4 regions of the Alcanivorax sediminis genome follow, and region 3 is predicted to be linked to each of the others. Evidence: predicted binding sites of a transcription regulator. Region 3 holds the regulator's gene; each other region holds the start of a gene.
What was found. Region 3 encodes FNR, which switches genes on or off when oxygen is low (the NO sensors DNR and NnrR bind a similar motif). Its sites were predicted from a motif close to TTGATNTANATCAA; they were not measured.
Positions count from the first base shown of each region.

Region 1 (2,974 bases), on a different contig from region 3:
ATGAAGCGATCGCTGTGGGCGTGATGACCGGGGGTGGCAAGGTGGATGCGCCTATCGGCCGCCATCCCGTGGATCGAAAGAAGCAGGCTGTTGTTAAGGAAGGCGGTAAGGAAGCGGTTACTCACTACCGGGTCATGGATCGCTACCGCGCCCATACCCGTATCCAGGTCAAGCTGGAAACCGGCCGTACCCACCAGATCCGAGTGCACATGGCGTATCGCAATTACCCGCTGGTGGGTGACCCGCTCTACGGCGGTCGTCTCAAATTCCCGGCCGGGGCTACCGAGGAACTGCGCCAGGCATTGCGCCGCTTCCCGCGTCAGGCGCTTCATGCCCGTACCCTGGGCTTGATCCACCCGGCCAGTGGCGAATATTGTGAGTTTCAGGCGCCGTTACCCGATGACATGCTCGGGCTTATCAAGGTGCTGGAAGACGATGCCAAAGAGCAATAAAGCCGGGAGAGGAACGATAATGCTCGCATTGCGTGCCTGTATTGTGGCAGCGTCAGTTGGAGTGCTGACTGGCTGTGCAAGTAAATACCACGCCTGGGATGGCGTGAAGGGCTACCAGGACGAAACGCTGGAATCCGGCAGGGTGAAAGTCAGTTATACAGCAGAAAAATTCACAGGCTGGGATCGTTTGGATGGGTATCTTAATCGCCGCTGCATGGAGCTGGCACAATCAACTACTCAGCACGTGGTGGTGGAAAAGGTAGAGCATACTTATACCTATGCGGTTGCCCAGTCGGAGGTGTCAGTGGGGGCTCCTGTCAGGGTGGGAGGTGGCAGTATGGATACAGGTATTGTTGCTCCAACAGCGAGCCACCATGATGTGTTGTTCAAGTGGAAACTGGCGAGCGGCATCTGTTCCGCTGCCGCACAATGAGCTATTTATGACTCTGCCGCAGAAAGATCAGTGGCTCTGGCCTGACTGGCGCCCTCACCCAGCGGTGAGAGTGGCGGTGACCACCCGCGCCGGCTCGCATTCTCCGGAGCCATGGAACGGCTTCAATCTGGGCCTGAACTGTGGCGATCAGCCTGGCCGAGTGGAGCAGGCCCGGCGTCACGTGGAAAAGTTGCTCCAGGCGGACCATCCCGCGGCGTGGTTGTGGCAGGTCCATGGCAAGCGGGTGATTCGGGCAGATGAGCAGAATAATGAGGCTGACGGTGTCTGGACTGATCAGCAGCGCTGGCCATGTGTGGTGCTCACCGCGGATTGTTTGCCGGTGCTGCTGGCCAGGAATGATGGCACTGCCGTAGCGGCGGTCCATGCGGGCTGGCGAGGGCTGCAGGCGGGTGTTATTGCTGAAGGGGTAAAAAGCATCGCGCCCAATGCGGAGCCTGTCAGTGCCTGGCTGGGCCCTGCGATTTGCGGGAAATGTTATCAGGTGGGCGATGAGGTTTATCGTGCCTTCGCCGACACCAACCCTGCGTTCAAGACGGCTTTTCGGGAAGATGCGACGCCTCATCACTGGCGCTTCTCCGTGGTCCATGCCGCCATGATCGAGCTCGCGAGCCTCGGGGTGACGGATGTGCAGGGGGGCGAATTGTGCACGGCCTGTGACCTGGACCGCTTTTACTCCTATCGCAAGGAAGGCGACACCGGTCGGTTTGCCTCACTGATCTGGTTGGACCGGGAGAGCAATCAATAGCGGCTGACGAGCGTGCAAATGCGCCACCCGACAAACGGCGGCTCCCCTCTTGCGTCACAAGCCTCATCTCCTGCCTATCCCACAGTGATCATGGCGATAAGCCGCTTTCTTGATCCACGGCAATAAAATCTGTTCCTTTCTTCACTTACTCTTGAACTTGGCCCAATCGGACCCATCTTAGGGGCAGTTGATTGATTTCCGGTGATCGCCGGTCGCTTGCCGTCAGGGAGTGGCCGGGCGGGTCTCCGCCGGACAAAGGAGAGCCAAGTAATGCGAATGGACAAACTGACCGCGCGCCTTCAGGAAGCCCTGTCGGATGCGCAATCCCTGGCCGTGGGGCAGGGCAATAGCACCATTGAACCCGTGCACCTGATGCTGGCATTGATGCAGCAGCAGGGGGGTGTGGCCCGTCCGCTGGTGGAAAAAACCGGTGCCAATCCTGCCGATGTGATCACCGCCTTGAATATGGCCGTGGACAAGTTGCCCACGGTGAGTAATTTCAATGGTGATGTCACCATGGGTCAGGGCCTTGGTCGTCTGTTGAACCTGGCCGATCGTGAAGCGCAGCAGAATGGCGATCAGTACCTGTCGTCGGAAGTGGTGTTGCTGGCGGCCTGTGATGACAGTGGTGAGCTGGGCAAAATTCTCAAGAATGCCGGTGTCACCAAGAAAATCCTGGCGGAAAAAATTGCTGCGGTGCGTGGAGGCGAGACGGTGAACGATCCCAATGCAGAAGACAAGCGCGAGGCGCTGGACAAGTACACCGTCAATCTCACTGAGCGTGCCGAGGCGGGCAAGCTGGATCCGGTGATTGGTCGCGATGATGAAATTCGTCGCACGATTCAGGTATTGCAGCGCCGTACCAAGAACAACCCGGTGCTGATCGGTGAGCCCGGTGTGGGTAAAACGGCCATCGTGGAAGGTCTGGCGCAACGCATTGTGAACGGTGAAGTGCCTGAAGGGCTCAAGGACAAGCAGGTGCTGTCCCTGGATATGGCTGCGCTGATTGCCGGAGCCAAATACCGCGGTGAATTTGAGGAGCGCCTCAAGGCGGTGCTCAACGAGCTGGCCAAGCAGGAAGGTCGCATCATCCTGTTCATCGATGAACTGCATACCATGGTCGGTGCAGGCAAGGGCGACGGCGCCATGGATGCGGGTAACATGCTCAAACCGGCCCTGGCCCGCGGTGAACTGCACTGCGTGGGTGCCACCACGCTGGATGAATACCGCCAGTACATCGAAAAGGATGCGGCGCTGGAGCGGCGTTTCCAGAAGGTGCTGGTAGACGAGCCCACGGTGGAAGACACCATCGCCATCCTGCGC
Region 1 covers NZ_WIRE01000003.1:119,805-122,778, forward strand. Annotated here, with positions in the region: gene rluD (23S rRNA pseudouridine(1911/1915/1917) synthase RluD) at 1-452, shown strand, start outside; gene GFN93_RS16490 (hypothetical protein) at 472-885, shown strand; gene pgeF (peptidoglycan editing factor PgeF) at 893-1,651, shown strand; gene clpB (ATP-dependent chaperone ClpB) at 1,922-2,974, shown strand, end outside.
Region 1: a site for FNR is predicted at 1,761-1,774, ahead of clpB (ATP-dependent chaperone ClpB). Genes of this name have one in related genera too.

Region 2 (2,974 bases), 2.0 Mb from region 3:
AATGTACGTCATTTCGAGATTGGTGATGCGGTGTATGGCATGGACATGCGCCTGCGCACGGCGTCGCTGGCGGAGCAGGCCCGTATCAGCCAGCACCGGGTAGCCAAAAAACCAAAGAATCTCAGTTTCAATGAAGCCGCCTCACTGCCACTGGCGGCCTTAACGGCCTTGCAGGGGCTTCGCAAGGGCGGTGCCCAGGCCGGTAAATCGGTATTGATCATTGGCGCATCCGGCGGGGTCGGTACCCTGGCGGTACAGATCGCCAAACAGATGAAGATGCACGTCACCGGGGTATGCAGTACTCGCAATCTGGATTTTGTGCGAGCGCTTGGCGCGGACGCCTTGATCGATTACACCAAGGGCGATTACCGCAAGACGGCCGGGGAGTTTGATATCGTCTTTGATGTCACCTCCTACGAAACCCCTCTGACCTGCAAGGCTTTGCTGGGAAGAAAGGGGCATTTTATTTCCACCGGTGGGCAGGGCATGTCCATGCTGGCCACGCCGCTGTATCGGGTACTGGGTAAGAAAGCCGACACTGTGGTGGTGGAATCCTATCGTCAGGATCTGGATACCCTGGCGGACATGGTCGAACAGGGTACGCTCAAACCGATCATCGATAGCGTGTTCCCACTGGAAGACAGTGAAGCCGCCTATGAGCGCAATCGCAGTGGTCGCTGCCGGGGCAAGGTTGTGATCGAGGTGCTGGCAGATTAAAGAATGGCCAGAAGGTCTGAACAGTGATCCCTGGGAATCAGGCCGGTCGGACTCGAGCCCCCGCCCCGGCCTGATGTATCACGGTACTCAACCGTTTCGGGTGTGCTTGATGAACATCACCTTCATCAGAATCATGGCCACCAACAAGGTAATGGAACTGATGGCGAGCACCGGCTCGAGCGCCTTTGCGCTTACGAAGCTGCCGTAGAGCAGGAACAGGCTGACCAACACGACAATGGTGCCTGCCTGGTGGAGGTAATACTGAACCTTGGCCAGACTACTGGTCAGGTTGCCCAGCCAGACTTTATGGCACAGGGCGTAGGCCATGGAGATCACAAACCCGATCAGCATGATATGCGCGTGGGTGACGTGTTGAATGTGGTTATGACTGGCCGCCATATGAATGCCCAGCAGCATGCCAACGATGGCATAGCCCAGGGCTGTCATCATGAATTTCCGGTCCATGTTTCATCCTTCCCTGAAAAATAAAAAGCATAATCCGCTTTAGGAAGAATGGGTATAACCGCATTTTTCAATAGGCCCAAACGGTTGTATTGCCGCCCCGGGACAAAGTACAGCAACATTGATCTGTGTCTATACCCCCCCTTTCGAGCGCTGTTAGCGTGAAGCATGAATTAATCCCGGAGGTGGATCATGCGTATCGTTTGGGGTCCGCAATACGAACTGGATATCCTGGTCATCGACCAGCAGCACAAACGCATAGTGGAATTCATCAATGCGCTGGATAAATTGGTTGGTCAGCCCGATGCCTACCTGGGCGTAGCCCGGATTCTGTATGATCTGGTCGACTACACTGAATCGCATTTCAGCTTTGAAGAAGCGCTCATGGAACGGGCGGGCTATAAGGAGCTGGACGACCATCACAATGTGCACCGCAAATTTACCATGCGGATTGAATCGCTACTGCGAAGTACGGAGAAAGGGGAAGATGTGGCCGAAGCCCTGCTGCAGTTGCTGGAAAAGTGGTTGTTGCATCATATCCTGGAAGAGGATCGCGCTTACGCCGATGAAGTGCGCGACTTTATCAACAGCATCGGCCGTGAGCGGCTGGGAGGCTGGGTGAATGAGAATGTCCGCAAACACTTCCGGGTAACCTGACCGGGAAACGTTTGCGGAGTGTTATTACCCCTTCTGCTTTGATGCCCAGATCGCCAGTTTGTGCTGGATGGCAGGTTGCGAAACCTGATCTTCCGGCAGGGGCTGGATCACCCCGTCATGCACCAGCAATCGATAGATATACAACAGTTTCTCCGATGCTGAATCCGTGGCCTCAAACTCCACCACTCCCCTTCCCTCGGCGTAGGCCACGCCAATCTGCATGGCCTTCTTCACCAGTTCCTTCTCATTCTTGAGCTTCTTCATGGTGCGCCTCACACGTGGTTCCCTGGGTAGAGACTGACACAAAGCGGCCGGCGTAGTAAGACGGCGAATCTTCACCTGCAACCGCACGCTTTCTGATAGCGTAACCTGATGCGAGCGCGGACATTTGTTTCCGCTGGGGGTTCGGTTATGCCTTTCAGACCAATCATCGTGATACGCAGTGCGCTGGCCTTCGTGCTGCCCCCCATCGTAGGCATGCTGCTGTTTGTGGTCTGCCTGCCGTTTGGCCGTCGCCGGGCCATCAACCTGGGGATTGGAGTGGTGACTCGCCTGGGGCTGGGCCTGGCCGGTATCCGTTTGCAGGTGGAGGGGGAAGCAGCGCTGCTGTCACAACGCCCCGCCGTATTCGTGATTAACCACCAGAGTGGCACCGACCCGATTATCGTTGCCTCACTGGTGCGCCGGGATATGGTGGCCATCGGCAAGCACGAACTCCAGTTCCATCCCCTCCTTGGCCCCCTGATGAAAATGTTCGGTACGGTATTCGTGAAGCGGGAACAGGGCATCGGTCCCCAGGTACTGGCGCCCTTGCTGCCCGCGCTGGCGGCGGGCGATGCGGTGGTGCTGGCCCCGGAAGGCCGGCGCAGCCGCGATGGCCAGCTGCAACCGTTCAAGCCCGGTGCGCTGTGGCTGGCACAACAATCCGGAGCGCCCCTGATCCCGATCGTGCTGCATAACAGCGGCGAGATTCTCCCCGCCAAAGGGCTGCTGATGAAGCCGGGTACGGTACGCATCACCGTGTTGCCACCTCAGCCAGCCACATTGACAACCGAACAACTCCGGCAGGTGTTCGCCCGTGCGCTGGCTTAGGTGCGGGCTGGCACTGCTGTGGTGGCTGCCGGCCAGTGTGCTGGCC
Region 2 covers NZ_WIRE01000001.1:625,456-628,429, reverse strand. Annotated here, with positions in the region: gene GFN93_RS02720 (NAD(P)-dependent alcohol dehydrogenase) at 1-717, shown strand, start outside; gene GFN93_RS02715 (TonB-dependent receptor) at 805-1,182, opposite strand; gene GFN93_RS02710 (bacteriohemerythrin) at 1,372-1,836, shown strand; gene GFN93_RS02705 (DUF5062 family protein) at 1,861-2,100, opposite strand; gene GFN93_RS02700 (lysophospholipid acyltransferase family protein) at 2,248-2,928, shown strand; gene GFN93_RS02695 (START domain-containing protein) at 2,915-2,974, shown strand, end outside.
Region 2: a site for FNR is predicted at 1,301-1,314, ahead of GFN93_RS02710 (bacteriohemerythrin). Genes of this name have one in related genera too.

Region 3 (2,974 bases):
AAGCACTTGAAGCATGAGATTCGCATGCGCTCGGCCATGATCGATGATCGACGTCAGGTGACCCAGATTCACTGGGGGGGTGGTACTCCGACCTATCTCAGCGATGCACAAATGACCGAGCTGGTTTACGACATGGCCCGGCACTTCAACTTGCGTGAGGATGACCGGGGTGACTATGCCATCGAGATTGATCCGAGAACTGTAGATCGTTCGCGGTTGGGGCTGCTGCGGGGGCTGGGGTTCAATCGTGTCAGCCTGGGAGTCCAGGATCTGGACCCCGGCGTTCAGGAGGCGGTAAACCGAATCCAGTCCTGGGAAATGATCCGAGACACCATGCACTGGGCAAGAGATTTCGGTTTCCGCTCCATCAATCTGGATCTGATCAGTGGGCTGCCACGCCAGTCAGAAGCCTCCATGATGCGCACCCTGGACAAGATCATTACGCTGAAACCGGAACGAATCTCGCTGTATAACTACGCGCACTTGCCAGACCGCTTCAAGGTACAACGACAGATCAACAGTCATGAACTGCCCTCCCCGGAGGAGAAAGTAAGGATGTATGTCCGGGCTGGTGAGATGTTGCAAAGTGCCGGCTATCGCTTCATTGGCATGGATCACTTCGCTCTGGAGACCGATGAAATGGCAGTGGCGCAGAAGAATGGGCTACTGCACCGGAATTTTCAGGGATACAGTCTGCATGGTGATGCAGACCTGATCGCCATGGGGGTTAGCGCCATTAGTCAGATTGGCGATTTATACGTCCAGAACGAGAAAGGCATCGAGCAGTGGCAAACCCGGGTCGAAAATGGCCAGATCCCTATTGAAAAAGGCTATCTGCTAACTTCGGATGATCGCATTCGCCAAGATGTCATCATGCGCTTGCTGTGCGACCTTCATCTGGATATCCCCGCCTTTGAGCAGCGTTGGGGCGTCAATTTTGCTGAAACCTTTGCCGACGCGCTCCAGCGCTGGGCTTTTTTCGCCGATCAGGGCCTGGTGACCCTGTCGGCGGATCATTTGAAAATCACCGATCAGGGCCGGCTGGTCAGCCGGGCCCTGGTGCAGCCTTTTGATCAATACATGACTGAGAAGCCGACAGTAAAATATAGCCGTATTCTCTGAGTGATTATTGACGCTGTTGGACTACACTGACAGTGTCTTTACGCAGCGTAAGATTTGGGAGTTACCCCGTGTCACAGCATGTTTCCTGTAGCGAATGCAGCCTTAGTCCGGTTTGTCTGCCTCTGGCTGTTGCCCCCGCCCAGCTGGACCAGCTGGACAATATTATTCACCGAGGCCGCCCGCTAAAGCGTGGCGAGCACCTGTTCCGTGCTTCGGACAGCTTTGAGGCGGTCTATGCCGTGCGATCCGGTGCCATCAAGACCTATGTGCTGAGTGATCAGGGGGATGAGCAGGTCACTGGTTTTTACCTGCCCGGGGAAGTGCTTGGCATGGATGGGATCAGTACCGCTCATCACATTTCCAATGCCAAAGCGCTTGAAACGGCCACAGTCTGTGAAATCCCCTTCTCGCAGCTGGAAGCGTTGTCGCAGAAAATTCCGTCTTTACAGCATCATTTTTTCAGTCTGATGAGTAATGAAATTCGGGCTGATCGTGAGCTACACATGCTGCTCAGCAAGAAGAATGCGGATGACCGAGTGGCATCCCTGCTACTTTCGCTGTCGGCTCGTCATCAGCGCCGAGGCCTGAGTCACCGTGCTTTTCGACTGCCCATGTCTCGCTATGACATTGCCAACTACCTTGGCCTGGCGGTTGAAACAGTGAGTCGCATTTTCACTCGTTTCCAGCAAAACGGCTGGTTGCGAGCAGAAGGCCGTGAGGTAGAGATTCTCGATCGTGGCAAACTGTGTGGTCATGATCCTGCCCTGGAGGATTCCCTGTGACACAGCCTGTCATGGTCGTGCTGGATACCGATCTCAAGTCGCCTCAGCCCGCTTTTGAGAAGGCCAAGCAGTTGGCCGCCGCCCGTGGCACCTCGCTCGTTATTGCCGTTAACGGTTATTGCTCCGCCATGGTGCGTGCGGTGGGTTATGACAAGCAGAGACTGGAGGCCGCCACGACCCAAATTCGTCATGCCTGGGAGAAGAGGATCGCGTCACTGGCCCACGGCATGACCTGCAGCGCGCACGTGCTGTGGGAAAAGCGTGAAATCGATGCGCTGCGCGACATCATCCTCCAATTCAACCCCGCCGTGCTGGTGGTGCACACCAGTGCCGAGAGTGGTTTGAAGCGACACTTGTTCACCCCGCGTGACTGGCAGCTGATCCGCAAGGCGCCATGTGATGTGCTTTGTATCCACAGCCAACCCTGGCAGAACCCGCCTTCTCTACTACTGGCGGTGGACCCTGAGACGGGCAAGGATGAGGTTGACTCATTGTCGGTGAAAGTCACCGCGCAGGCGCAGGCGATAGCGCAGCAGCTGGATGGCTCGCTGAAAGTCTGCCATGTCATGGATGCGGTAGACGACAGCCTGGTGCTGCTCATGGGGGAAGCCCTGTCCGAGTTCAGTGGCAGCCTTGAAGATATCAAGGAGAGCCAGAAAGCGGTATTCAAGCGGTTCGCCAGTGGCCAGGGTTTTGCCTCTGATCAATTGGTCATGCTTGAGGGGGCTGTGGCCCCTACCCTGTCCCACTACTGCAAAGATAACGACGTAGATTTGCTGATTGTCGGTACCGTGCACCGAAAGCTGCCAGAACGGCTGCTACTGGGAGCCACTGCCGAAGCCGTTATAACCCGGGCCAGCTGTGATGTGCTGGTGGTTAAGCCTGATGATTTTCAGACCCCCTGGAAATCCTGATTACGGAGAAGACCATGTCAGAGAAAAAGGACTTTGTAGATTCTGTCCGTCAGAAACTGGAAGACTGGGATTATCAGCGTGACCGCCTGGCGGCTCGCATTGGCGATCTCAGCCACGAGTGGCGAGAGGAAGCCGAAGAGAAGCTGTCGGAATTCA
Region 3 covers NZ_WIRE01000001.1:2,624,807-2,627,780, reverse strand. Annotated here, with positions in the region: gene hemN (oxygen-independent coproporphyrinogen III oxidase) at 1-1,122, shown strand, start outside; gene fnr (fumarate/nitrate reduction transcriptional regulator Fnr) at 1,191-1,904, shown strand; gene GFN93_RS11995 (universal stress protein) at 1,901-2,818, shown strand; gene GFN93_RS11990 (sll1863 family stress response protein) at 2,833-2,974, shown strand, end outside.

Region 4 (2,974 bases), 530 kb from region 3:
CTGGATGAAGCCGACGAAATGCTGCGCATGGGCTTTATCGACGACGTAAAATGGGTTCTCGAACGCACCCCTGACGACTGTCAGCTGGCGCTGTTCTCCGCAACCATGCCCCCGGTGATTCGCAAGGTGGCTGACCAGCACCTGAAGAACCCTCAACGGGTGCAGATCGACAGCGGCAATGCCACTACCTCGACCACCATTCGCCAGCGCTACTGGCCTGTTGCCGGGCTGAACAAGCTCGACGCCCTTAGCCGCATTCTTGAAGCCGAAGACCACGATGCCGTTATCATATTCGTGCGCACCAAGCAGGCGACCCTGGAACTGGCCGAGCAGCTGAACCGTCGTAACCTGCGCGCTGACGCTCTCAATGGTGACATTCAGCAGCAGCAACGCGAGAAGACAGTCCAGCGCCTGAAAGACAAGCGTTTCGACCTTCTCGTGGCTACCGATGTAGTCGCTCGAGGTCTGGATGTGGCGCGTATCACCCATGTCATCAACTACGACATGCCCGGTGATCCGGAAGCCTATGTCCACCGTATCGGTCGTACCGGCCGTGCGGGTCGTCAGGGTGATGCCATCCTGTTCGTCAGCCGTCGCGAGCAACACGTACTGCGCCAGATCGAGCGCACCACCCGCCAGAGCATCGAAAAGATGGATCTGCCCTCCGTGGATGATCTCAATGCCAAGCGCGTTGCGGCCTTCCAGGAGCAGCTTGCTGCGCGTCTCAACGATGGCGACATCGAAGAAACCCGGGCGCTGGTCAAGCAGATCTCGGAAAGCATGGAGCTGTCCGGTGAAGACATGGCCGTTGCCCTGGCTGCCGCCATGTTCCAGCGCGAACCGCTGATCCTCAAGGAACCCAAGTTCGTCAAGCAGGTACGTGAGCCTCGCGAACCGCGTGAACGTCGTGAGCGTCGCGCCAACGGCAGTGGTCGAGATGACCGCGCGCCCCGAGGCAAGCGCAACGACAAGCCCATGCGCGAGTACCGCATTCAGGTTGGCCACGACCACGGCGTCAAGCCGGGCAACATCGTTGGCGCCATCGCCAACGAAGCAAAACTGCCCAGCCGCCTGATCGGCCCGATCAAGATCCACCAGGACCACAGCACTGTGGAACTGCCGGACGATCTGTCCCCGAAACAGCTGCACACCATCCGCACCGCGCGGGTATGTCAGCGGTCCCTGGGGCTTGAAGCGGTGTAACGGCATCAAGCTACACGCTGCAACGCGAAGCCAGGCTAGCAACATGCCCACAGGCTGATGCCTCGCGCTGCAGGCTTTAAGAAAACCGCGTCATTTGGCGCGGTTTTTTTTATTCCTTGTAGCTTGCGGCTTGAAGCTTGTTGCTGCTATTTCAGGATCCCGAAATCCGGAAACCCACCTTCAGGCACACCTGATAGTGGCCCACCTTCCCGTCAACGATATGCCCACGGGTCTCGGTCACTTCAAACCACTCGGTGAGTTCCAGGCTTTCACTGGCCGTGGTCAGGGCATTTTGAATGGCGTCCTCAATACTCTCCTTTGAGGAGCCCACCAGTTCCACTTTCTTGTAAACATGATGATCAGACATGAGCGCTCTCCTTATCGCTGATTGGTCAGCCATGTTTCCATCCTGCGCCTGCAAAGCCCCGCTTGCACCCTCGCCTTCCCGCTTCATGACGCTGATCAAAAAACAGACGAAAAAGCATTGAAACTCTCACCCCAGAAGCTCACAAAGGGAGGGCGACTGCCTCATTCTGGGAGCCAATACAGGAGGAAATGCGATGGATATGCACAAAATGACACCATGGAACTGGCTGAGCGACGAGAGCAACCGGGACCGCCCACTACCTCAACGGCAACCACGCCACCCCCTGTTGCGCTGGGAAAGAGAGTTCGACAACTGGTTCGAGCAAATGCTGGGCGACATGGCCTGGACCACCCCTGCCCCCCAGGCTCAGCCCAGCGCTCCCTTCCGCCCGAATCTGGATATTCTTGAACGGGAAGACCACTACCTGATCACCGCAGAACTGGCGGGTGTCGAGAAGCAGGATCTGGAGATCACCCTCGACAACGAACGCCTGCAAATCAGTGGCCACAAGCAGGACATCCAGGAATCAGAGCGGGATGGCTACCACTACAGCGAACGCCGATATGGTCAGTTTCAGCGCATGCTGTCCTTGCCGGCAGACGCGGATGGCGAGCAAATGAACGCGGTCTTTCACAACGGGGTGCTGTCCCTGACCATACCCCGCCATGAGCAACATGGTCACGGCCGCAGGAAAATCGAGATCCATTGAAAACAGGAACCGGGTAACTCGTCCGCCCCGGATGAAATCGCTACCATGGGCCTCCCTCTGGAGGCCTGTTATGCGATCCGTACTCGTTTACCTGACCCTGCTGCTGTTATCTGCCTGCCACCATTTCGATTCTGGCGGTCATGACTTTACCTTGCAGACTGAAGACCTCCAGGTTTACCCCCTGAATGACCACGTTTGGGTGCATCGCTCATGGGCGCGGGTGGAGGGGGAACGCTACCCGGCCAATGGGCTGATTATCCTTGACGACGATCAGCTCATCCTGGTCGATACCGCTTGGGGGAATGCCCTCACAAGCGAGCTACTCACCTGGATCGAAGACTATTTTGGCAGGAAACCGGACATGGCCATTCTGACTCACGCCCATGCGGACAGAATCGGTGGGCTGCCTGCTTTGGCTGAGCAGCACATTGCGGCCTATGTGCACCCCATGACGCGAACCCTTGCCGCGGCAAAGTACCCTCGCGAGCAGCTTCCCAAGGCCATCGACGAACTGGAGCAAGATACCTCCGCCCAGCTCGGATCACTGGAAGTCTTCTACCCCGGCCCGGCCCACAGCCCTGACAACATCGTCGTGTGGTATGACGACATGAAGCTGCTTTTCGGCGGCTGCGCGGTGAAGTCTTCCAGCGCCGTTGATATTCACTACGTGGAGGGTTCCAGCCCGGCAGGCTGGG
Region 4 covers NZ_WIRE01000001.1:2,094,618-2,097,591, reverse strand. Annotated here, with positions in the region: gene GFN93_RS09610 (DEAD/DEAH box helicase) at 1-1,203, shown strand, start outside; gene GFN93_RS09605 (dodecin) at 1,355-1,570, opposite strand; gene GFN93_RS09600 (Hsp20/alpha crystallin family protein) at 1,764-2,279, shown strand; gene bla (subclass B1 metallo-beta-lactamase) at 2,350-2,974, shown strand, end outside.
Region 4: a site for FNR is predicted at 1,656-1,669, ahead of GFN93_RS09600 (Hsp20/alpha crystallin family protein). Genes of this name have one in related genera too.